Regions from separate parts of the Streptomyces sp. NPDC003284 genome, predicted to be linked through region 1. Evidence: riboswitches for the same ligand, from Rfam matches in the RefSeq annotation. Region 1 holds a riboswitch; the other holds the start of a gene.
What was found. A riboswitch is a leader RNA that binds a small molecule or an ion and turns the genes downstream of it on or off. The one in region 1 is predicted to bind fluoride.

Region 1 (11,625 bases):
GGGCTACGGAGAAGACCACCAGGCCGGTGACGGAGTGGTCGTAGAGGGCCCCGAGGGCGAGGCTGCCCGCGCACCAGCACAGGCCGAAGCCGGTGTCGAAGAGGCCGAAGGCGGAGGCCCGGCGGCCGGGGGCGGTCATGCCGGTGAGGGCGGCCCGGACCACGGACTCCTGGGCGGCCGTGCCCAGCCCCCACAGCACCACGCCGCACACGGCGGCCACCGGGCCGCCGAGGAAGACCAGCGGCGGGAAGCACGCCGTCAGCAGGGTCGCGCCCACCACCGTCCGCAGCCCCCACCGGTCGAACAGACGGCCGAGCGTGAGCGCGGCGAGGGCCTCGGTGGCCATGGCGACGGCGTACAGGACGGGGATCCAGGGGGCGGCGACGACGTGCGCCCGGCCGAAGTGGTAGGCGATGAGCGGGTAGTCGGCGTAGGCGGCGGCGATCAGGCCCATGGCCGCCAGATAGGTCCGGAAGGCCCGGGGGGTGCCGTGTCTGCCGGGGACGTCCTCGCCGGTGTCCAGGCCGGACGGGTCGGGGTACTGCCGCCACGCGGCGGCCAGGACGAGCAGGGTGAGCGCGGCCGGTACGGCGAGCACGGCGAAGCCCGTGCGGTAGCCGCCGTGCAGCGCGAGCACACCGGCCACGACGAGCGGGCCGGTCATCGCGCCGGCCGCGTCCAGGGCCTCCCGTACGCCGAAGACCCGGCCGCGGCCCAGCTCGGCGGTGGCGTGGGCGAGCATCGCGTCCCGGGCGGGGGTGCGCAGGGCGCGTCCGGCGCGCTCGGCGGCGATCAGCACGGCGGCCACCGGCCACTGCCCGGCCAGGGCGAGCAGCGGCACCGCGACCATCTGCACCAGGTAGCCGGCGGCGGTGATCGGCCAGTACCGGCCGGTGCGGTCGGCGGCCCGGCCGGACACGAACCGCAGTGCGTAGCCGAGGAGTTCGCCGGCGCCCGCGATCACGGAGACGGCGAGGGCACCGGCGCCGAGCGAGCCGAGGAAGGGGCCGGTGATGCCGCGCGCGCCCTCGTGGGCCATGTCGGAGAACAGGCTCACCACGCCGATGAGCAGCACGAAGCGCAGCGCGGTGCCGCCCGCCGGGCCGCGGCGGCCGGCGCCGCTCACCGCTTCGGGTCCGCCGGTGGCTCCGGGGAGCCGTGCGCGAGCCCGCGGCCCGTGCTCCGGCCGGAGCCGTCCGCGCCGCCGTCCGGCGGGAGGCCGCAGGGGACGTCGGTGACGCGGCGGCGGCGCAGGCCCGCGTGGCGGGCCAGGGCGCGGGCGGCGCCGTGCAGGGTGCGATAGGCGCCGATCTCGTGGGCGGTGCCCGCGGGGACGGCGACCCAGCGGGCGCGGCGGCCGTCGCGGTGGTGGCGGGCGCGGCCGAGCGGGCGTCCGCCGACCGCGACGACCTGGATGACGAAGTGGCCGGGGAAGAGCGGGGTGCAGGCCAGGCGGCCGGTGCGGGCGAGCCGGCCGAGGGCCTGCTCCTCGCGCAGGTGCCACTCGGCGTTGACGACGGTGACGCGGGCCGTGCGCAGGGCCGCCACCGCCGCCCGGTCGAGGTCTGTCATGGCGCGGTGCTCCTGTCGGGCGTCAGCCGCGGACCAGCCGCCGGTGGGTGACCGGGTGCGGGCGGGCGGCCTCCTCGCCCAGACGCTGCCGCTTGTTGGCCTCGTAGTCGGCGAAGTTGCCCTCGAACCAGAACCAGTGGGCGCCGCCCTCCCAGGCGAGCACATGGGTGGCGACGCGGTCCAGGAACCACCGGTCGTGCGCGGTGATCACGGCGCAGCCGGGGAAGGCGAGCAGCGCGTGCTCCAGCGAGGCCAGGGTCTCCACGTCGAGGTCGTTGGTCGGCTCGTCCAGCAGCAGCAGGTTGCCGCCCTGCTTGAGGGTGAGCGCCAGGTTGAGCCGGTTGCGCTCGCCGCCGGACATCAGGCCGACGGGCTTCTGCTGGTCGGCGCCCTTGAAGCCGAAGGTGGCGACATAGGCGCGCGAGGGCAGTTCCACACCGCCGACGCGCAGGTGCTCCTGGCCGCCGGAGACCGCCTCCCACACGCCGGCGGCCGGGTCGAGCCCGGCGCGGTCCTGGTCGGCGTAGGAGATGCGGACCGTGTCGCCCAGGCGCAGGGTGCCGCTGTCGGGCCGCTCCTCGCCGACGATCATCCTGAAGAGCGTCGTCTTGCCGACGCCGTTGGGGCCGATCACGCCGACGAGGCCGCCGCGCGGCAGCGAGAAGGACAGGTCCTCCATCAGCAGCCGGTCGCCGTGGCCCTTGGTGAGGTGGTCGGCCTCCAGGACGAGGCTGCCCAGGCGCGGGCCCGGCGGGATCCGGATCTCCTCGAAGTCCGGTTCGCGGCGGCGCGCGGCCTCGCTCGCCAGTTCCTCGTAGCGCTGCACGCGTGCCTTGGAGGCGGCCTGCCGGCCCTTGGCGCCCGCGCGCACCCAGGCCAGTTCCTCGGCGAGCCGCTTCTGCCGCTTGGCGTCCTTGCGGCCCTCCACCTGGAGGCGGGCGGCCTTGGTCTCCAGGTAGGTGGAGTAGTTCCCCTCGTAGGGGTGGACGCGGCCGCGGTCGATCTCCAGGATCCAGCGGGCGACGTTGTCCAGGAAGTACCGGTCGTGGGTGACCGCGACGACCGTGCCCGGGTAGTCGGCCAGGTGCTGTTCCAGCCAGGCCACGGACTCGGCGTCCAGGTGGTTGGTCGGCTCGTCCAGGAGCAGCAGGTCCGGCTGGGACAGCAGCAGCCGGCACAGCGCGACCCGGCGGCGCTCACCGCCCGACAGTCCGCGGACCGGGGTGCCGGGCGGCGGGCAGCGCAGGGCGTCCATGGCCTGCTCCAGGCGGGAGTCGATGTCCCAGGCGCCCGCGTGGTCCAGGGCCTCCTGGAGCGCGCCGAGTTCGTCCAGGAGGTCCTGCGCCTCCGGTCCTTCGGCCCGGCCGAGGCGCGCGGTGACCTCCTCGTAGCGGCGCAGCATGTCCCGGACGCCCGCGACGCCCTCCTCGACGTTGTCCCGGACGGTGGCCGTGTCGTCGAGCCGGGGCTCCTGCTCCAGGATGCCGACGCGGGTGTCCGGGGCCGGGGCCGCCTGCCCGCGCGCGGGCTGTTCGCGTCCCGCCATGATCCGCAGGAGGGTGGACTTGCCCATGCCGTTGGGGCCGACCACGCCGATCTTGGCGCCGGGCCGGAACGAGAGGGTGACGTCGTCCAGGACGACCTTGTCGCCGTGGGCCATCCGCACGTTGCGCATCGTGTACGCGTACATCCGCGATGCCTCCGTAACCGGGCCGCCGGGGAGGCGGCCGTCGTTCACAGAGGCCATCAGCACGGGGTGTGCGGTCAAGGGCGAGCCTCATCGCCGTCTCCGTCCATGGTGCCCACAGCGGGCGTCCGCGCGCCAGCCCGAGCCGCCCGCACCCGGTGGCGACGGACGTCAGGTGGACAAGGCAGGCATATCCGGCGGCCGGGCCGGGGAGAATGAACGTGCCGGGGCGATGGGGCTCGCCCGTGACCGCACGGACCGCCGTGCTGATGGCCTCTACGTGGACCGCCGTACCACGGGAGGAGCCTGCGATGGAGATCATGGTCATGGTGGCGGCGACGGTCGGATCGCCGTTCGCACCGCACGACGGATCGGACGGGCACGACGTGGCCGCCGCGGGCTCGACCCGCGTGACCGGCTACCCGGTCGGCGCCGGCCGGATCGACGACACCCTCACCGAGGACGGCGAGCCGACCGCCGTCCTGCTGCTGATGGAGGAACCGGCGCTGCCGGGCCGGACCGTGCGGGCCCGGCCGGTCGCGCTGGTGCACGCGCTCAGGGACGGCCGTCCGTGCCCGGAGCTGGTGTGTGTACCGGCGCACGACGCCAACTTCGCGGCCCTCACCGGCGTACGGGCGCTGCGTGCCTGGCATGCGGACGAGGGCACCCTCGCCACCGTGCTGCACCGGCTCGACCCGGCGCACCACTGGCGGGTCGAGGAGTGCGAAGACCCCGCGGCCGCCGAGGAGTTCCTGACCCGGGCCCGGCAGGCGTACGCGCGTCTCACGGGCTGTCTGGACTAGACCCGCGCCGCGGGGCCGGGACACCGATGGCGGCGGCGGCCTTGACCGGCGCCGCCCGGACCGGTTCACTCGGACTCGGCGATGGATCCCGCCTGGGCCGTTCTCCGGCCCGAACCGCCCTCCTCCGGGCTGATGGTTCCTGACCGACGTCAGGACCGCATGCCCTCGGGAGGTACCCACGTGGACGCTTCGCCGTCGTCCGTGCACGCTCACGGACCCACTCCCCCGCACCGCCCGGAGCGCCGCCCGCGTCCGGGGCACCCGCCGGGTGCGCCGCGCCCGTCCGGCCCCGACCGGGACGGAGCGATGCGATGATCTGCTTCGACTGTCAGGAACTCGACGTCACGACGGCCGCCGTCGCCGTCTGCCGTACGTGCGGCGCGGGGATCTGCCGCGGTCACGGGCGGCCCACTCCGCAGACGCTGCACGACCTGACCGGGGCCGGTCTGGCCACCAAGCCGCGTGCAGCGCGGCGGATGGTGTGCCGCACCTGCCTCGCCGCGGAGCGCAGCGGGTGACCGGTTCCCGGCACCTGCCCCGACCGCCCTTCAGCGCGGGTCCCTCCGAGGCGCACACCCGCGCGCCCCGGTCGCGAGAAGGGCACAGGTGAGGGGTGCGCCGTGTCCTGACCGGCGCACCCCTCACCCCATCCTCGCGCGCTCCGTCCGTCAGCCGCGCTCGCGCAGATACGCGTCCAGTTCGGCGGCCCCGGCCAGCAGGGCGCGCCCGCGGTCGCTGAGCCGGTCCCGCCAGTCGCGCAGGGTGGCCTCCAGCGGTTCGGGGCCGCCCGCCGCGCGGACCCGTTCGATCAACGGCGCGATCTGCTCCAGCGGATGGCCGCCGCGTCTGAGCTGGTGCACCAGCCGGGCGTCGCGCACGGCGGCCTCGTCGTACACCCGGTAGCCGGTGCGCGGATCGCGGCGCGGGCGGACCAGTCCGGCGCGCTCCCACTTGCGCAGGGTCGCGGGCCGGATGCCGAGCCGCCCGGCCAGCGGGCCGATGAAGCCGCCCGAGGTCCCGGCCCGCGGACCGGAGTCCCCGGCGCGCGGGGCGGAGGCGGGCACCGGGCCGGAACCGGGCGCGGCGGGTGTGTTGAGGCCCCGGAGGGCCTGTTCGACCGCCTGGAGGGTCAGCCGGTCCTCCAGGAGCTGGGCGTGGCTCTCGTCGATCAGGCGCAGTGCCTCCTCCACCGCGCCCTCCCCGACCGCCCGCATCACCGCGGCCGCCGTGCGGTGGCCGTGGCCGGGCACCAGGGCGAGGAAGGTGCGCAGGGCGCGCGCGTGCAACGGGGTGTAGGTGCGGTAGCCGTGCTCGGTGCGGGCGGCGGCCGGGAGGATGCCGGCCTCCTCGTAGTTCCTGACCGCCTGGGTCGACACCCCGTGCGCACGGGCCAGGTCGACCGGCCTGAGCCGTCGGGTGCTTTGAGGGTTGGACTCCATGATCCTGCCGTTTTCCGGGGCTCTTGAAGGGGGTGGTCGGAAAAAGTTTCCACGGAGGGTTCAACGATAGCGTTGAAGGCATGGCTACCGGTATCAGGAACACCGCCCATGCCGTGGACGCCGCCGCCGTGCTGCGGCTGCTCCCGTCCCGGCCCCGGATCCTCGCCCTGGGCGAGCCCACCCACGGCGAGGACGCGCTCCTCGCACCGCGCGACGCGCTGTTCCGGCAACTCGTCGAGGAAGAGGGGTACCGCACCATCGCGATCGAGAGCGACTGTCTGCGGGGCCTGGCCGTGGACGACTACGTCACCTGGGGCAGGGGCTCCCTGGACGAGGTGATGGAGCGCGGCTTCAGTCACGAGTGGTTCAACGTGTCGGCGCCCAACCGTGAACTGGTGCGCTGGATGCGGGAGTTCAACGAGGGGCGACCGCTGTCCGAGCGGGTGCGCTTCGCCGGGATCGACGGCCCGCTGGAGATGACCGGCGCCGAGAGCCCCCGGCACGCCCTGACCGCGCTGCACGCCTTTCTCGCCGCCCGGGTGGACGCCGGTCTGCTTCCGTGCGCCGCGCCGGAGCTGGACCGGCTGCTCGGCGCCGACGGCCGCTGGAGCGAACCGGCCGCGATGCGGGACCCGGCCCGGTCGGTGGGGCGCTCGGCCGAGGCCGCGCGGCTCCGGCTGATCGCCGACGACCTGGTGACGCTGCTCGACACCCAGACACCGCTGCTCATGGAGGCGGCCGCGCCACCGGAGCTGGAACGGGCGCGCCTGTACGGGCGTACCGCCGCCGGGCTGCTGCGCTACCACTCCCGGACGGCCGACACCTCACCGGCCCGGATGACCTGGCTGGTGGCCCTGCGGGACCGGATGATGGCGGCCAACCTGCTGGCCCTCGCCGAACGCGGCCCGGTCCTGGTCCACGCCCACAACGGCCATCTCCAGCGGGAGCAGAGCACCATCCGCATGGACGGCACTCCTGTGCGGTGGTGGAGCGCGGGCGCGCTGGTGGGCGCCCGCCTGGGCGAGCGGTACGCGTTCCTGGCCACCGCCCTCGGCACGCTCCGCCACCGGGGCGTGGACATCCCGCCGCCGGACACCCTCGAAGGGATCCTGTACGCCCTCCCGGGAGCCGACTGTCCCCGTGTCGTCGACGCGCGCGGCCTTGCGGACGCCCTCGCGAGCGGCATCCCGCCCGTCCCCCGGCAGTCGCCGTACCACGGCTACGCCCCGCTCGACCCGGCGCACCTGGCCCGGACCGACGGGATCGTGTTCGTGAAGGACGTCCCGGAGGCCGGACGGGCGCACACCTGACAGCAGGGCGCGGCGGAGGCCGCACGGGCGCGGCGGGTGGCTCAGTCCTCGTCAGTCTTCGTTCAGTCCTCGGCCAGCAGGTCGAGGCCGCGGGCGGTGCTCAGGCCCAGTTCGGGCGCCGGCCACCTGCGGGCGCGGGCCGACCGGGACACGTCGCGCCACCACGGGAGCGCGGGCAGCTCACCGGCCGGTTCGAAGGGCCGGCCCGGGACGGGCAGGGCCAGTGCCTGGCCGACCGCGTCCGCCGCGGCCAGCGCCCACTCCGCCGGTTCCGACCAGGGGTGCAGGGCGAGGTTGAACGTCCCCCAGTGGATGGGCAGCATGACGCCCTCGGCCCGGCCCTGTTGCAGGTCGAGGTGGCTCTGCACGCCCTGGGTGGGGTTCATGTGGATGTCCGGCCAGGCGCCCGGCAGCGGCCCGGCGTCCGGCTGGTCCTCGGGCCAGAAGTCGGAGTACGCGCCGAGCTGGATCATCGTGGCGTCGAAGGGGCCGTGGTCGGCGCCGATGTCCCGGAAGCCGTCGAAGTAGCCGGTGTCGCCGCTGTGGTAGACGCGGTGCTCGTCACCGGCGACGACCCAGGAGGCCCACAGGGTGTGCTGGGTGTTGCGCAGGCCGCGGCCGCAGAAGTGCCGGGCGGGGGTGGCGGTCAGGGTCAGTCCGCCGACCTTGGTGGCCTCGTGCCAGTCCAGTTCGCGCAGCCGGTCGGCGGAGACACCCCAGTGTTCGAGGTGGGCGCCGACGCCGAGCGGCACCGCGAAGAGGGTGTCCGTGGCGGCCAGCGCCTTGATGGTGGGCAGGTCCAGGTGGTCGTAGTGGTCGTGGGAGATGACCACCACGTCGACCGGGCCGAGCGCGGCCAGCGGCAGGGGCACCGGGTGCAGCCTGCGGGGGCCCGCGAAGGGGAACGGCGAGCAGCGCTCGCCCCACACCGGGTCGAAGAGCACCCGGTGCCCGTCGATCTCCACGAGCACACTGGAGTGCCCGAGCCAGGTCAGGCGCAGTCCGCTGGCCGCGGGACGGGCCAGGTCGGCGAAGGTGGTGGCGTGCACCGGGATATTGCCCCGGGGCGAGCGCCGGACCCGCTCGTCCTTGTCGAAGTAGTGCTTGGCGAAGTCGAGCATCGAGCCCGAGGGCCGGATGCTCGCCGGGCCTCCCGGGTTCTGGAAGACGCCGTCCTTGAAGTGCGGGGAGCGGCGGATCCGCGCCATGCGCGCACCGCCGGGGTCCACGCCGAAGGCCTCGGGCCGCAGGGCGCTCAGCCCGGGAATCGAGGGACGGAAGCCGGCCACGTTACCTCCAGGTGGGGTCGCTCAGGTGGTCCATTATGAGGGGGCCGCCGCGCCGTTCCCGGGCCGCCCCGCGCCGTCCCCGCCGGGTGCCTGGCACAGATCTTGTCTGAGAGGCAAGACCCATTAGGGTGACTCGCGTGGCGAGAGTGCGGTTGAGCGTGGCGGAGCGGCGCGAGGAGTTGCTGCGGGCCGCCATCGGGCAGATCGAGGCGCGCGGTGTGGCGGCGGTGCGGATCGCCGACGTGGCCGCGGTCCTCGGGGTGAGCAACGCGCTGGTGCTCTACCACTTCTCGACCAAGGAGAACCTGGTGGCCGCCGCGTTCGCCCGCGCCGCCGAGGACGATCTGGCGCGGCTGCGCACGCTCCTCGGGCGGCGTACGACGGCGGTGCGCAGGCTGCGGGCGGCGGTGCGCTGGTACGCGCCGACGGGCAGCGCCAAGGGCTGGCGGCTGTGGATCGAGGGCTGGGCCGCCGCGGTGCGCGAACCCGCGCTGCGGGAGGTCACCCGGGACCTGGACCGGCGCTGGAAGGCGTCGCTCACGGCGGTCGCGGCCGAGGGGGTGGCGGCGGGCGAGTTCCACTGCCCCGACCCGGCCGGTACGGCCCTGCGGCTGACGGCCTATCTGGACGGTCTCGCCGTACAGCTGACCTGCTACGGGGGCACGCTGTCCCGCACCCGGGCGCTGGAGTGGGTCGACGACGCCCTGGCCCGCGAACTGGGCCTGGACCGGGAGGCGTTGACCGCCGCGGCCCGGTGAGCGCGCCCGATGCCCCGCCGGGCTCCGGTGGGTGCGGGGGGGCCGGTGGCCGGGGCCCGCGCGCGGCGGGTCCCGGTCGGCCTGCCTCAGGCCACCGACGCGATCCGCGTCCTGATGTCGTCCGGGGACAGCGTCCCCTTGGCCGTCACGGCGTCCCCCGAGGACTCGCCCCGCAGCCGGCGGCCGATCCACGGGACCAGGTACTCGCGGGCCCAGTGGACGTCGTCGCGGCGGACCTCCAGCGTGCCGCGCGGCGGCAGCGGGGGCCAGGGCTGGTCCGGGTCGGCCGGTACGTCGACGCCGAGGACCTGTCCGGCGCGCAGCGCGACGCGGGTGTGCCCCTCGGGCGAGAGGTGCAGCCGGTCGTGGTCCCAGGCCCGCCGGTCCTGGACGGTCCTGAGCGACCACAGGTCGAGCACGGGGCAGCCGTAGCGGTCGGCGACGGCGCGCACATGCCCGTTGTACGTGGCGATCTTGCCGCGCAGGTGTTTGAGCAGGGGTACGCCGCGGGTGTCGAAGCCGGTGGTGACCAGGACGGTGCCGGCCGCCGCGGTGAGCCGGGCGACCGCCTTCTCGAACCGTTCGGCCACGTCGTCCGGGTCGGTGCCGGGCCGGATGATGTCGTTGCCGCCCGCGCAGAAGGAGATCAGGTCGGGGGCGAGTGAGGCCGCCCGCGGCACCTGGTCCGCCACGATCTGGTCGAGCAGTTTTCCGCGCACGGCGAGGTTGGTGTACCTGAAGTCGCCCTCGGGTCGCCGGTCGGCGAGCAGCACGGCGAGCCGGTCGGCCCAGCCGACGAACGCTCCGTCGGGTCCGGGGTCTCCGACGCCCTCGGTGAAGCTGTCCCCCACCGCCACGTACGACCCGATCACTGATCTGCTGTCACTCTTCGAATCGTCTGCCACGTCGGCCCATGATTCACCTTCCGATGTGACTTACGCGACCGTAGGCAGGGGTTGACGGTCGGTGAGAAAGGCCACTCCGACAGCATCGCCGAGCCGGGAATACGCCCGCCCGCACCAGGCGGTACGGCGGCTCTGCCGCCCCGGGAGGGCATGTCGTATCGTCGGGACCGCGCCCGCCGACGAGCCGCGAAGGCGGGCCGGACAGGGAGGAGCCCCCGTGACGCAGCAGGTGCCGTCGACCGAGCCGGAGCTGACCGGAGTCCGCAACTTCCGCGACGTGGGCGGGCTGCCGACCGTGGACGGGCGGCGGGTGCGGCACGGAGTGCTGTTCCGCAGCGGCCACCTGGCGCACGCCACCGAGCAGGACACCGCCTTCCTCGCCTCGCTGGGCCTGCACACCGTCTTCGACTTCCGCAACGCGGCCGACCAGAAGCTCGAAGGGCCGGACGTCGCGCTGCCCGGGGTGCGCAATGTGAACCTGCCGCTGAGCGACCCCGCCGACGGCACCGAGTTCTGGAAGATGGTCCGCGACGGCGACCTGGACCAGTTGCGGGCGATCCTGGACGGCGGCAAGGGCGCGGACCGGATGATCGCCTCCTACCGCACGATGGTCACGGAGCGCACCGCCGAGCACTCCCAGGTGCTGCACGCGCTCGCCGAGGACAGCGTCCCGGCCCTGATGCACTGCGCGGCGGGCAAGGACCGCGCCGGTCTCTCGATCGCCGTGACCCTGCTCGCGCTGGGCGTGGAGCGGGACGCGATCGTCGCGGACTACCTGGAGTCCAACGCCCTGCACCGCCGCTACAAGGTGCGCCGCAGCGGCACCTCGCCCGCGGCCCGCTCCCCCGAGGTGATGGAGCTGCTGAGCCCGCTGTTCGACGCGCGGGCGGAGTATCTGACCGCGGCCCTGGAGACCGCCGAGGAGACCTGGGGCGGGGTCGACGCCTATATGGAGCGGGGGCTCAGGCTCGCGCCGCCGGTCAGGGAGCGGCTGCGCGAGCGCCTGCTGGACTGAGCCCCGGGCCCGCCGCGTGCGGCGCCCGCCTCACTTGGCGCCGATCTCGAAGAGCAGCCAGATGAACGCGGCGAAGAGGTGTCCGACGGCGATGTAGATGATCAGCCGGACCCACAGGGCGCGCGGGAACTTCTCCTCCATGTCGCTCATGGCATCTCTCCGGTGTGGGGGCCCAGGCACAGCGCGGCCGTGGGACTTTGCAGCAGGGTGTGGACGAAGAGCAGGTCGAGCCCGTCGGGGTCCTCGGCCGCGATGCGGTGCGGGGTCAGCGAGTCGAAGTGCGCGCTGTCGCCGGGGGCGAGCAGGTGGGTGCTGTCGCCCAGGCGCAGCCGCAGCCGGCCCTTGAGGACGTACAGCCACTCCTCGCCGGGGTGCACACGTACGATGTCGCCCTGGGAGCCGTGCGGCACACGGACCCGCAGGGCCTGCATGCCGCGCCCGGGAGAGCCCGCCTGCCAGTAGGTCCAGCCGCCGGCGGGGGTGGGCTCCATGTCCCCGGAGCGCACGACGGCGTCCCGGTCGGCGGCGCTCTCGCCGAGCAGTTCGGAGACGGTCGTACCGTAGACGCGGGCGAGCGACAGGAGCATCGGCAGTGAGGGCTGGCGCTGCCCGGTCTCCAGCCGGGAGAGATGGGCGGGCGACAGCCCGGCGGCACGGGCGGCGACCTCCAGGGTGAGGGAGGCCCGGCGGCGCAGCGCGCGCAGTTGGGGCGCCACGGCGGGCAGGGTCTCGGCCTGCCCCTCCGGTGGCCCGGACTCGGGGGTGGTCATGCCTCCATTCAGCCGCAGGATTGCCCCTGGGGCAAATTTCTTGCCTCAGGGGCAAAAGCCGGCTGCCACGGCGTGCT
Region 2 (11,625 bases), on a different contig from region 1:
GCCTGCTCGCGTACTCCAGCGTCGAGCACATGGGGATCCTCACCGTCGGTGTCGGTTTCGGCGCGCCGATCGCGCTGGCCGGGGTGCTGCTGCACGTCCTGGCGCACGCGGCCGCGAAGGGCAACGCCTTCATGGGCGCGGGTGCGCTGGTGCGCGCGTACCGCACCAAGGAGATCCGGCGGCTGCGCGGCGCCGCCCGGGTGCTGCCCTGGTCGGGTCCGATGTTCCTGGCCACGGTCCTGGCGCTGTCCGCGCTGCCGCCGTCCGGGATCTTCCGCAGCGAGTTCCAGATCGTGGCGGGCGGCCTGGAGTCGGGGCACCACGGGGTGGCGGCGGTGCTCGTGGTCCTGGTGACGCTGGCCTTCCTCGGCCTGGCGATCGCCGCCACCCAGGTCGTGCTCACCCCGGCCCCCGCGGACGGCGTGCCGGGAGCCGGGGAGCCGGGCGCGCGCAGTGTGTGGATGGTGGTGCCGGTGGCGGCGGGCCTGGTGGCGCTGGTGGTCCTGGGCGTGCATCCGCCCGACGCGCTGGCCGCGCTGCTGGCCCGGGGCGCGGCGGAACTGGGAGGCGCGTCATGAGCGCACCGGCACCGGACGGCGGCGTGCGGCGGCTGAGCACCGCCGCCTGGGGCCGGGTGCTGCGGGGCACGGCGGCGGGCGAGGGGCGGCCCGGAGCACGGTTCGCGGGCCTGTTCGGCACCGGCGGGGCGGACGGCTCGGCAGGGCTGCTCGCCGTGCTGTTCCCGCACACCGGTGCCGAGCCGCTGGTGCTGGAGACGGTCCTGCCGCCGGGGCGCCTGTCGTATCCGTCGCTGAGCCCGTGGCTCCCGGCCGCGTTCTGGTACGAGCGGGCCCTGCACGATCTGTTCGGCGTCGTCCCCGAGGGCCATCCGCGGCTCGACCCGCTGCTGCTGCCGCTCCAGGAGCCCGGCCGGACCCCGCTGCCCGGGACCGCGCGCGCCCCGGGCCCGCTCGTGCCCGACGAGGCGGCGCTCCCGCGCGCGGTCATCGGTCCGGGCGTGTTCACCATCCCGCACGGCCCGGTGCGCTCCGGTGTCGTGGAGTCCGTCGAGTACCTGGTGGAGACCCCGGGCGAGGACATCCCGCGGGTCCAGATCCGGGTGTTCCACAAGCACCGCGGCGTCTCCAAACGCTTCGAGGGCCGCACCGTCGAGGACGGCGTGGCGGCCGCCGAGCGCGTCGAGGGCATCGCCTCGGTCGCGCACGCCCTCGCGTTCTGCCACGCCGTCGAGCGGTGCGCCGGTCTCACGGTCCCGTGGGCGGCCCGTCTGGTCCGGGTGCTGTACGCCGAGCTGGAGCGGGTCGCCAACCATCTCGACGTCATGGTCAAACTCACCGACGCGGCCGGACTCGCCGTCGCCACCGCCCGGTTCGCCCTGCACAAGGAGCGCGTCCTGCGGCTGACCGGCCGCCTGTGCGGGAGCCGCTTCGGGCGGGGCACGGTCGTGCCCGGCGGTGTCAGCGGTCTGCCGTGCCTGTCCCCGGCCGCTCTCGACGGCGCGCTCGCCGCGCTGCGGGACGCCGTGCGGGCCGACTGGCGCGCCGCCCTGCACACCCCTTCCTTCCTCGACCGGCTGCGCGGCACCGGCCCGCTGCCGCCGGCCGTCGCCCGCGCGCACGGCGCACTCGGACCGCTCGGCCGGGCCTCGGGAGCGGGACCCGACGTCCGCTACGAACGCCCGTACGACGCCTATCCGTCCCTGGGGCTCGGCGCGCCGCCCGACTTCGCCGAGGGCGACGTCATGGCCCGCACCCTGGTCCGCGGGGCGGAGCTCACCCGGTCCTTCGAGCTGCTGCACCAGACCAGCGGCGAGCTGCGCGCCCTCGACGGCGACGCGGCCCTGCGCGTCCCGGTTCCGGACGCGCCGAGCGGGTTCGCGGTGGGCTCGGCCGAGGCGCCGCAGGGCGAGACGCTGTACCTGTTGCGGCTGCGGGAGGGCCGGATCAGCCGCTGTGTGCCGCGGTCGGCCTCCTTCCACAACCTCGTGCTGTTCCACGAGGTGTTCGCCGGGGACGTCCTGACCGACTTCCCGTTCATCGAGGCGAGCTTCGGTCTCTCGATCGCGGGGGTGGCGCTGTGACGCCCTGGTTCGTGCGCGGGCTGCGGGAGGGGATCGTCACCACGCACTACCCCCGCGGGACCGACCCGTACGAGCGGGACTTCCCCGCCGCCGTGACCGTGCGGCCCGCCGCGCCCCGCGTCACCCGTGCCGAGCTGGGCGGGCTCTGCCCGACCGGTGCGCTGGACGCCGCGCCCGACGGCACGCCCCGGCTGGACCGGGGGCGCTGTGTGCTGTGCCGGCGCTGTGTCCGGGTCCGCCCCGACGTGTTCGCGCCGGCGTCCGGCGCCGCGACGGCCGCCGTCGCGCGGGCGGCGCTCGTGGTGCCCGGGGCCGTGGAGGACGAGGCGGCCGTCGCCGCCCTGCGGGCCCGGCTCGCGGCGCGGACCGCGCGCTTCCGCCGCTCCCTGCACATCCGGCACGTGGACGCCGGTTCCGACGGCAGCGACGAATGGGAGATCGCCGCCCTGGTCAATCCGGTCTACGACATCCACCGGCTGGGCATGTTCCTGACGGCCAGTCCGCGCCACGCCGACGTGCTGATCGTGACCGGGGCGGGCGCCCGGGGCATGGCCGCGCCGCTGCGTCGCACCTACGAGGCGACCGCGCGGCCCGTCGTGGTGATCGCCGCCGGCACCGACGCGTGCAGCGGCGGCATGTGGGCCGGGACCTACGCGACGCACTCGGGCATCGGCGGCCTGCTGGACGTCGACATCTGGGTGCCCGGATCGCCGCCGAGCCCGTTCTCGCTGCTCCAGGCGCTGCTGCTGGCCACCGGCCGGCTCGGCCGCGCGGACCGGGAGCCCCCGGACCGGAAGCCCCCGGACGGCGGGACGGCGGACGGCGGGACGGCGGAGGGAGGCCGGGGTGAGTGAGCTGATCGCGGCCGGTCTGCTGCTGTTCGCCGCGGCCGCCCTCGTCGACGTCCTGCCGGGGCGGCGGGCACCGTACGCCGTGCCGTATCTGCTGGGCGCGGCGGGCAGCGGCTGCCTGGCCGCGGTGGGCGCCGTCGCTCTGGGCCGCCCGGGGCACGCCCCGCGCCTGGACCTCGGCGGCACCCTCGGGTTCGGCGCGGCCGCCCTGCGCGTCGACGCCCTTTCGGGCCTGTTCTGGCTGCTGACCTTCGCCGTCGCCGTCGCCGCCGGTCTCACCGCGGCGGGCTGGGCGTCCGCGCGGCGGCCCGGCCGGGGCCCGGCCGCGTACCACGCCCTGGTGCTCGCCTCCGTGGCCGTGGTGGAGAGCGCGGACAACGTCTTCCTGTTCGTCATGGCCTGGGAGGGCATCACCCTCGGCTTCTATCTGCTGACCGCCGCCGGGCACCGCCGTATCGGTCCGGCCGTGGCGACGTTCGGCTTCGGCAAGGTGTCCGGTGCCGCGCTGCTGCTCGGTCTGCTGACGGGCACCACCCGCACCGGGGACTTCTCCCTGGCCGGGCTCGCCGAACTGCCCGCGGGCGCCGCGCGTTCGGCCACCTGGGCGCTGCTCGTGCTCGCCTTCGCCGTGAAGACCGGGCTGGCTCCCGTGCAGGTGTGGCTGCCGCGCGGTTACGCCGCCGCGCCCGCGGGACTGCGTCCGGTGCTGGCCGGTGTCGCCGTCAACGCGGGCTTCTACGGGCTGTGGCGCACCTTCGCGCTGCTGGGTCCGCCGCCCGCCTGGCTCGCCGTCACCCTGCTCCTGCTGGCCGCGCTGACCGCGTTCCTCGGCATCGCCCACGCGGCCGTGCAGGCCCGGCTGGAGCGGGTCATCGCCTGCTCCAGCATCGAGAACGCGGGCCTGATCTGCACCGGGTACGCCGTCGCGCTCGTCGGCGCGCTCACGGGCAGCGAACGGCTCACCGCCGCCGGGCTGATCGCCGCCACGCTCCAGACGATCGCGCACGCGGTCGCCAAGACACTGCTCTTCGCCGGGGCCGCGGCCCTCGAAGCGGACGCCGGGACCGGCGACCTCGAACGGCTGCGCGGCACCGCGCGCCGCCTGCCGTGGGCGGCCGGCGGGCTCGCCGCCGGTGCCGTCACCCTCGCCGGGCTGCCGCCCACCGCGGGCTTCGTCTCGGAGTGGTTCCTGCTGGAGAGCCTGATGCAGCAGTTCCGGTACTCCGCCTTCCCCTATGGGCTCGCCCTCGCGGTGGCGGGCGCCCTGATCGCGCTGACCGCGGGTTTCGCCTCGGTCACCTTCGTCCGGATCGTCGGCATGGTCGTCCTCGGCCCCCGGGACGACCGTCCGGCCCGCCGCGCCCCGTGCCGGGCGGACCTGGGGGCCGCGGGGCGCGCGGGCGTCCTGCTGCTGGCCCTGGGCGGCCTGGCCGCCGCCGCCCTGACCCCGCTTCAGCTGCGGGTGATCGGCGCGGGTCTGGCACCGCTGGTGCCGCAGGAGGTCAGCGCGGGCGCGCTGGTCTCTCCCTGGGTCGTGCAGCCCGTCTTCGCCGGGTTCTCCAGCCTCTCCCCGAGCTGGCTGTGGGTGGTGATGCCGGTGCTGTGCGCGGGCGTCCTGGTGCTGCTGGTGGCGGCCTCGCGCGGCGGGGCCCTGCGGGTGCGGCGGGTCCCGGCGTGGCGTTCGGCGAGCGGCGGTGTGCACGGCGACGACCGGTACACCCCCTTCGGGTACGCCAACCCGACCCGGCGTGTCCTGGGCGCCGTGCTGCGCACCCGGACCCGCGCCACCCCTGCCGGAGAACCACCGGAACCGGGACCGGCGCGACCGGACCCGGGACCGGAGGGTGCCGGGCCGGTGCGCACGGCGGCGACCGGAGGCACCCTCGACTACGCGTCCGACGTGGTGGAGGTCGTCGAGGTGTATCTGTACCAGCCGTTCTACCGTCCGCTGCGCGCGCTGGTGGCCGCGGCCAAACGCCTCCAGTGCGGCCGCCTGGACGCCTATCTGACCTACATGCTGATCGCCCTGGTCGGCGCCCTGGCGCTTGTGGCGGCCCTGTCATGAGCGGCCCGGCGGCGGCCGTGCCCGCGACCCGTCCTCGTGAAGGAGGAGGCCCATGACCGCGTCACCGTTCCACAGGATCCTCGTCGGCTGGGACGCCTCGCCCGCCGCCCGCGCGGCGCTGGCGGCCGCGGTCGCCCTGGCGGGCGACCGGGGCGGCGTCCTGGTGCGCGCCGTGCTCGTACCGTCCGAGCACACCGAGACCGGCGGTGAGCGCACCCGCGACCTCGGCGCCCAGCGCGCCTGGGCGCAGGAGCGCTTCGACCGGGCGTGGCAGGCGCTGCCGCCCTTCGCCGGGCAGCTCCGCCTGGACTGGGGCACCGGCACGGACATCGCCGCCGACCTCGTCGCGAGCGCCGCCGAGCACGGCTGCGACCTGATCGTCCTGGGCCGCCACGGCGCGGACAGCCATCTGCGGGCCCGGCCGCTGGGCGACGTGGTGCGGCGGGTGACCGAGCGGGCCGCCCTGCCCGTGCTCGTGGTCCCCGCCGCGGCGCCCCCCGAGGACACCGGGTGAGAACGCCCCCGCACCAGGAACCCACGAGCAGTACATCAACCGAACGGAGCAACCGCGCATGAGCAGGCACACCCGCCCCGGACTGAAGGTCACCGTCCTCGTGGGCGAGAACGACACCGTGCACCACAAGCCCCTGGCCACCGAGATCGTGCACCGCGCGCACAAGGCGGGCATCGCCGGGGCCAGCGTCTTCCGCGGTGTCGAGGGCTACGGCGCCCACTCCCGCATCCACACCCAGCGCATCCTGTCCCTGAGCGAGGACCTGCCCATGGCGGTCGTCTTCGCCGACTCCCCGGAGAAGGTACGGGCGTTCTTGCCGGAGCTCGACGGGATCGTCTCCGAAGGGGCGGCCATCCTGGAGGAATGCGAACTGGTCCGCTTCGGCCCGGACGACCGTCCCGGCGCGTAGGCACACCGACAGGACACGCAGGCACTTCGACAAGGACACCGCTCATGCCGATCCGCCGACTGGTCCTCGATGTCGACATGGCCATCAGCGAGCCGAGCCTCACCCATCTGGCGCAGAAGATCGAGAACGTGCCGGGCGTCCAGGCCGTCAACATCTCCGTGACCGAGATCGACGTCGAGACCATCGGGACCGACGTCACCATCGAGGGCGACGACCTGGACCTGCCGGCCATCCAGCGGGCCATCGAGCACGCCGGTGCCGTCGTGCACAGCACCGACGAGGTGGTCGCGGGCGCCTACACACTCGACCGGACCCCCCGCAAGAGATGACCGTCTCCGTCATGAGGGCCGCCGAGACCGTCCGGCTCCCCCTCGTCCTCGGGATCACCGACGGCCTGCTCAACGCCCTCACCCTCGCCTCCGCCTCCCTCACCGGGTCCGGCACACCGGTCAGCTGGAGCCTGGCGGTGCGGGTCGGCTGTGCCGCGCTGGTCACCTCCGCCTTCACCGTCATGGTGGCCGACTACGCCGAACGCCGGGCCCATCTCGCGCACATCACCCGGCAGCTCAGCCTCGGCCACGACCGGAAGATGGCCACCACGCACCTGGGGCGGCTCGCCCTGCTGCGGTCCTGGCGGGCCGCGCTCGTCGCCTGTGCGGCCAGCTTCGCGGGGGCCGCGCTGCCGCTCGCGCTGGGCGCGGTCCTGCCCGGCCCGCCGTGGATCGTCGTGGCCCTCGCCGTCCTCGCCCTGTCCGTCCTCGGCGCCGCACTCGCCCGTCTCCTGACCGCCCGCCCCGTCCTGTGGGCGCTGGCCATGGCGGCGGGCGGCGTCGCGACCACCTGGGTCGGCATCCGGCTGCGCATCGCGTGACCGGCCGGGCCGCGCGCGGGGTCCGCCGGGCCGCGCGGAGGACTTGCGGACGGACCGGGGACGTACGCCACAATGGGAGGGCGTCGCCATGGCGATGGGGCTCGCCACAACCGCAGGACCTCCTGCTGATGGCCTCTACCGGTAACACCCGCACATCATCTGCGAGGAGATCGGCATGAGGATGCCCGACGATGTCCTGCTGCGCTGCTCCGCCGTCGTCTTCCGGGGCGAGTCGGTGCTGCTCGTCCACCGCACCGCGCGGGGCGCGGACGACTGGGTGCTGCCCGGCGGCACCCCCCGCGCGGGCGAGAGCATGGTGGCCTGCGCCCGCCGCGAGACCCGCGAGGAGACCGGCCTCGCGGTGGAACCGGCCCGGGTCGCGTTCGTCCTGGAGGCCGTCGATCCGGACAGCGGGCGGCGGACCGTGGACCTGGTGTTCACCGCGGGCCGCGCGCCCGGCCAGACGCCCGCCTCCCGGGAGGAGGGCATGACGGCCGAGTTCGTGGCGTTCCCCCGGCTGCGCGAGCTCGACATGAAACCGCCGCTGGCGGGCCATCTGCCGGGCCTCTTCCACCGGGGCGGGCGCCGGTACGCGCCCTACCTGGGCAACCTGTGGCGCCCGCAGAACGGCACCCGGGTCACCCGCGCCCTGTCGGCGCTGCCCCTGCTCCCCCCGTTCCGTTCCCGGTGACGCCCGGACGGGGCTGAGCGCGCCATGGCCGCGGAGCGTCGGGGCCGTCCGGCGCCGATGGGGCGCGCGGACCCGTCCCGCGTACGGCCGCTGCCCGGCGGGGCCGGACTGCGGGTGGTGGCCAACCCGGCCGCGACCGGCGCGGAGCGCGCCCTCGCCGAGTTGCGGAGCCTGCTGCCCCGGGCCCGCCCGGTCACCGTCCGCTCCCCCGACGGCCTGCCCGCCGCCCTGGAGGCGGCCGCCCGCTCGGCGGCCGAGGCGGGCGGGGCGCTGGGGGTGGTCGGCGGTGACGGCTCGGTCAACGCGGCGGCCCGCGCCGCGCTGCGCCACGGCCTCCCGCTCGCCGTCTTCCCCGGCGGCGCGCTCGACCACTTCGCCGGTACGGCCGGTCTGCGTTCCGTCTCCGTGGCGGCCGCCGCCGTGCAGGAGGGCCGGGGAGCGGCCGTCGACGTGGCCCTGATCGGCACGCCGGGCGCCCACCGGCCGCCCCGGGTGTTCCTGAACACCTTCGCCCTGGGTGCCTACGCCGATCTGGTCCGCTTGCGGGAACTGGTCCGCCGCCGCTGCGGACGGCGGGCCGCCACGGCGCTGGCGCTGCCCCTGGCCAGCGGCACCGCCCGGCCCTTCACGCTGCGCCTGGACGGCACACCACGCCGCCTCTGGCTCCTCTTCGCGGGAAACGGCGTGTACCGGCAGCACTCCCTGCACGCCCTGCCGACGCGCGAGCGGCTGTCGGACGGCCTGCTCGACGTGCGGCTGCTCGACGCGGACGCCGGGCAGCGGCACGGGCGGCTGGCCGCCCTCCTGGCCGAGGCGGTCGACGCACCGCACGCGCTCGTCCTTCCCGAACAGCACGTCGTGCCCCGGCTGCGGCTGACCGGCCTGCGCGGTCTGACCTACGCCTACGACGGCGAGACGGCCACCGCCCCCGACGCGCTGACCCTGACGGCTGCGCCCGCCGCCCTGCTGCTGTACCGCCCGGTGCCCGCGGAGTGACCGTGGGGCCGGGCGGCGCGGGCCCGGAACCGGGCTATGTCCCGGTCGCCTCGTGCACACCGACACCGATCAGCACGGCGGCGGCGACGGCGGGCGACCAGGCGCCGACGACCCTGGCGGCCACCCCGGTCCCCAGTCTGTTGCCGAGCCAGATCATCGCGTAGCCCCAGAACGTGACGGCCGCGGCGACGCCCCACAGCGGGACCGCCGCCGAGACCGTGGCCCCGAAGCCGTTGGCGACATTGGTGAACGACAGGCCGACGCCGAGCAGCAGGCCCTGGCGCGGGCCGGGGGGCGCGGACACCGGCGGCGCGGTGCGGTGGACGCGGCGGGGCCGTACGTACATCTGGTACAGGTAGAGGAGCGCCACCGACACGAGCACCCCGCACGCAACCAGGCCGGCGGCGGCCGGTGGCACCCGGCGTGAGACGAGGTCTCCCCCGTACGCGCCCAGCAGGACGCTGCCCAGGCCGACCGTGTTGACGAGCGCGTTGATCCGGTGCGGGAACCTGATCCCGGCGACACCGTAGGCGAGGCCCACCCCCCAGTTGTCGAAGTTGGCCGCCAGGCCGATCAGATCGGCCGTGACCGCGGTGCGCAGCCAGTCCATGGGCGTCCCGTTCCGCGCTCGTCGAGGGGTGCCGCGCCCACCGGAGCCGTCGGCCGCTCGCCGAAGACGCGCGCGTACAGATCGGCGCCGTGGGCGGTGGGTTCGGGCGGGCCCTCGACCAGCCGGTGGGTGCGGCGGCCGTCGGGGGTGCGCTCGGCGCGCAGGAACACGGTCCCGGCGCCGTGCGGGCGGTGCGTGTACAGGCCGTGGGACAGCTCGTAGAGGTGGGTGACGCACACCGCCTTCACCCCCGCCTCGGTCAGGGCGCCGAGGATCTGCCGGTGGATCTCCGCGCCCTCCCGCTCGTCGGTGGCGGCGAACGACTCGTTGAACAGGACGAGGCCGCGCGCGGTGAGGCGGTCGGCGATGCCGCTCATCCGTGCCAGCTCCTCGTCCAGTTTGCCGCTGACCAGGTCCGGGTCCTCCTCCCGCCGGAAGTGGGTGAACACCTGGTCGCGCGGGTCGGCGGCGAAGGAGACGGCGGCGGCGAACATGCCGCTCTGCGCCATGAGATGGGCCAGTCCCACGGCGCGCAGGAAGGTGGACTTGCCGCCCTCGTTGGCCCCCGTGACCACCAGCAGCCGGGCCCCGTCCGCGTCCACGTCGCTGCCGACGACGGGGCCGGTGCCGCGCAGCGCGAGACACACGTCGTACAGGCCGCGGCAGGTGAGGACCGGTGTGCCCGGGGGCGCGGGATCGGGGCGGCACACCGGTGCGCCGCGGGCGGCGAGCGCCGCGCGCAGGTTGAGGCAGCCGGTGCAGAAGCCCAGTTCGCGGCGGAGCGCGGTGAAGAAGGCCAGGATGTGGTCGCAGGAGCGGGCCAGCGCGTCGGCGGCGAGGTCGAGGCCGCGCCCGCGCAGCTCGCCGAGCGCCCTGGCCCCGGCTTCGTCGCGTTCGGGCAGGTGGTACGTGTACGCCGGGGGTCCGAAGGAGGTGAACAGGTCGCGCCAGCCGCGCTTGTGCGGCGGTTCGCGCAGCACGTATCCCGCGCCCCGGCAGCCGTGGGTCGGCCGGGCGCTGACCAGGACACCGCCGCGGAAGCGCAGCCGCTCGGCGTGGCCGCGCAGCCGGGTGAGGCAGTCGTCGTCGAGTTCGGCGGCCAGCATGGCGAAGAATCGTCGGAACCCGGCGGAGCGGAACTCCCCGGCACGCGTGTCGGCCAGGTGCCGCAGCCGCTGGAGGAGTCCGAGGAACAGCGCGAGGACGTCCAGCGAGCGGGCGAGGGACGCTTCGGGGGAGCGTACGAAGCTGCCGAAGACGCGCTTCTCGCGGGCCAGGGCCTCGGTGGCCAGGGCGTACAGCTCGCGGACCGTCTCCGGTTGCCGCAGGCAGTCGGCCAGGACGTCCTGCCGGTAGCGGATCTCCTCGGGGTCGGTGAGCGGGGACATCATGACCCGGCGGGCGCATTCGTACAGGAAGGCGTCGCCGTCGGCCATCGCCGCGTACAGCGTCCCGAGGTCCAGGTCCCGCGTCAGGTCGTCCTCCTGCGGGCCGGGCGCGGTGTCCCAGGCCGGGTCGCGGTCGCGGTGCAGGAGCCGCGCCCTCACGGCCGGATCCTGGCGCGCAGGCGGTCGTGGGTGAGCCCGTGGCGTTCGGCGACGGCGACGGCGTGGGAGAGGCCGTCGGCGGGGCCGCGTGCGATGCGGAAGGTGCGCACGGCCGGGTCGTCGGGGTCGACGGCGGCGACCATGCTCACGGTGGCCTCGCCCAGCCGGGACAGTTCGTCGACGAAGGTGACGCAGACGCCGATCAGACCGCGGTCGATGAACTGCCGGAGGGTGCGGGTGCCGAGCAGCACGGCGTCGTCGAGCGTGGTGGAGGTGAACACCTCGTTGAGGACGACGACGCCGCCCGGTGCCGCCCGCTCCAGGACGGCGTGCACGCGCAGGAGGTCGTCGTACAGCTTTCCGCCCGGGTCGTCGAGGCGCTCGCCGTGCTCGAAGTGGGTGAACAGCCCGTCGCACAGCAGGAGCCGGGCCCGCCGCGCGGGGACCGGGCAGCCGAGCGCGGCCAGTCGGTGCAGTTGCCCGAAGGCACGGGCGAACGTCGTCTTGCCGCCCTGGTTCGGCCCCGACACGACGAGGAACCGCTCCGGGCCGCTCAGCCGGAAGTCGTTGAGCACCACCCGGGCCCCCTCCCGGACGAGCTTGTCCGCGAGCACGAGGTCGAACATCCCCTCCGCGCCGAGCTCCCGGTCGCCCTTCGCGCCCGCCGCCACCTCGGGCAGGCAGAACGGCAGACCGGCCCGCTCCAGCGGCGCGGTGAACGCCCGGTAGGCCAGATAGAACTGGATCTCGCGCTCGAAGGCCGTGATCCCCGGGTCGAGGAAGTCCGCGTGCCGCTCGCGGAACCGCTCCAGTTCCGCGAAGACGTCCGGGTACAGCAGGGCGACCCGGTCCAGGACGGCTTCCTCGACATGGTTCATCACCTCGTCCGAGCGGAAGCGGGACCGGTGGTCCTTCGTCTCCCCCTGCCGGAACCGCTCGAAGTCGGCGAGGACCTCGGCGCCGTAGTCCC

Region 2: linked by a shared signal. The riboswitch ahead of ACWDYF_RS32540 (NUDIX hydrolase) and the one ahead of ACWDYF_RS01880 (inorganic diphosphatase) in region 1 are both predicted to bind fluoride.

Annotation. Positions count from the first base shown of each region.
Region 1 is NZ_JBSFSI010000001.1:415,244-426,868, reverse strand. It holds gene ACWDYF_RS01895 (MFS transporter) at 1-1,126, opposite strand, end outside; gene ACWDYF_RS01890 (hypothetical protein) at 1,123-1,572, opposite strand; gene ettA (energy-dependent translational throttle protein EttA) at 1,595-3,262, opposite strand; fluoride riboswitch at 3,303-3,366, opposite strand; fluoride riboswitch at 3,479-3,545, shown strand; gene ACWDYF_RS01880 (inorganic diphosphatase) at 3,571-4,062, shown strand; fluoride riboswitch at 4,131-4,211, shown strand; gene ACWDYF_RS01875 (DUF2180 family protein) at 4,374-4,580, shown strand; gene ACWDYF_RS01870 (TioE family transcriptional regulator) at 4,731-5,501, opposite strand; gene ACWDYF_RS01865 (erythromycin esterase family protein) at 5,582-6,811, shown strand; gene ACWDYF_RS01860 (MBL fold metallo-hydrolase) at 6,874-8,100, opposite strand; gene ACWDYF_RS01855 (TetR/AcrR family transcriptional regulator) at 8,238-8,858, shown strand; gene ACWDYF_RS01850 (SGNH/GDSL hydrolase family protein) at 8,945-9,730, opposite strand; gene ACWDYF_RS01845 (tyrosine-protein phosphatase) at 9,981-10,778, shown strand; gene ACWDYF_RS01840 (DUF6126 family protein) at 10,809-10,928, opposite strand; gene ACWDYF_RS01835 (helix-turn-helix domain-containing protein) at 10,925-11,548, opposite strand.
Region 2 is NZ_JBSFSI010000023.1:99,036-110,660, forward strand. It holds gene ACWDYF_RS32500 (proton-conducting transporter transmembrane domain-containing protein) at 1-578, shown strand, start outside; gene ACWDYF_RS32505 (hydrogenase large subunit) at 575-2,101, shown strand; gene ACWDYF_RS32510 (NADH-quinone oxidoreductase subunit B family protein) at 2,098-2,955, shown strand; gene ACWDYF_RS32515 (proton-conducting transporter transmembrane domain-containing protein) at 2,948-5,017, shown strand; gene ACWDYF_RS32520 (universal stress protein) at 5,070-5,531, shown strand; gene ACWDYF_RS32525 (DUF190 domain-containing protein) at 5,590-5,940, shown strand; gene ACWDYF_RS32530 (DUF211 domain-containing protein) at 5,985-6,269, shown strand; gene ACWDYF_RS32535 (hypothetical protein) at 6,281-6,811, shown strand; fluoride riboswitch at 6,893-6,956, shown strand; gene ACWDYF_RS32540 (NUDIX hydrolase) at 6,987-7,502, shown strand; gene ACWDYF_RS32545 (diacylglycerol/lipid kinase family protein) at 7,527-8,498, shown strand; gene ACWDYF_RS32550 (manganese efflux pump MntP) at 8,533-9,108, opposite strand; gene ACWDYF_RS32555 (MutS-related protein) at 9,072-10,655, opposite strand; gene ACWDYF_RS32560 (MutS-related protein) at 10,652-11,625, opposite strand, start outside.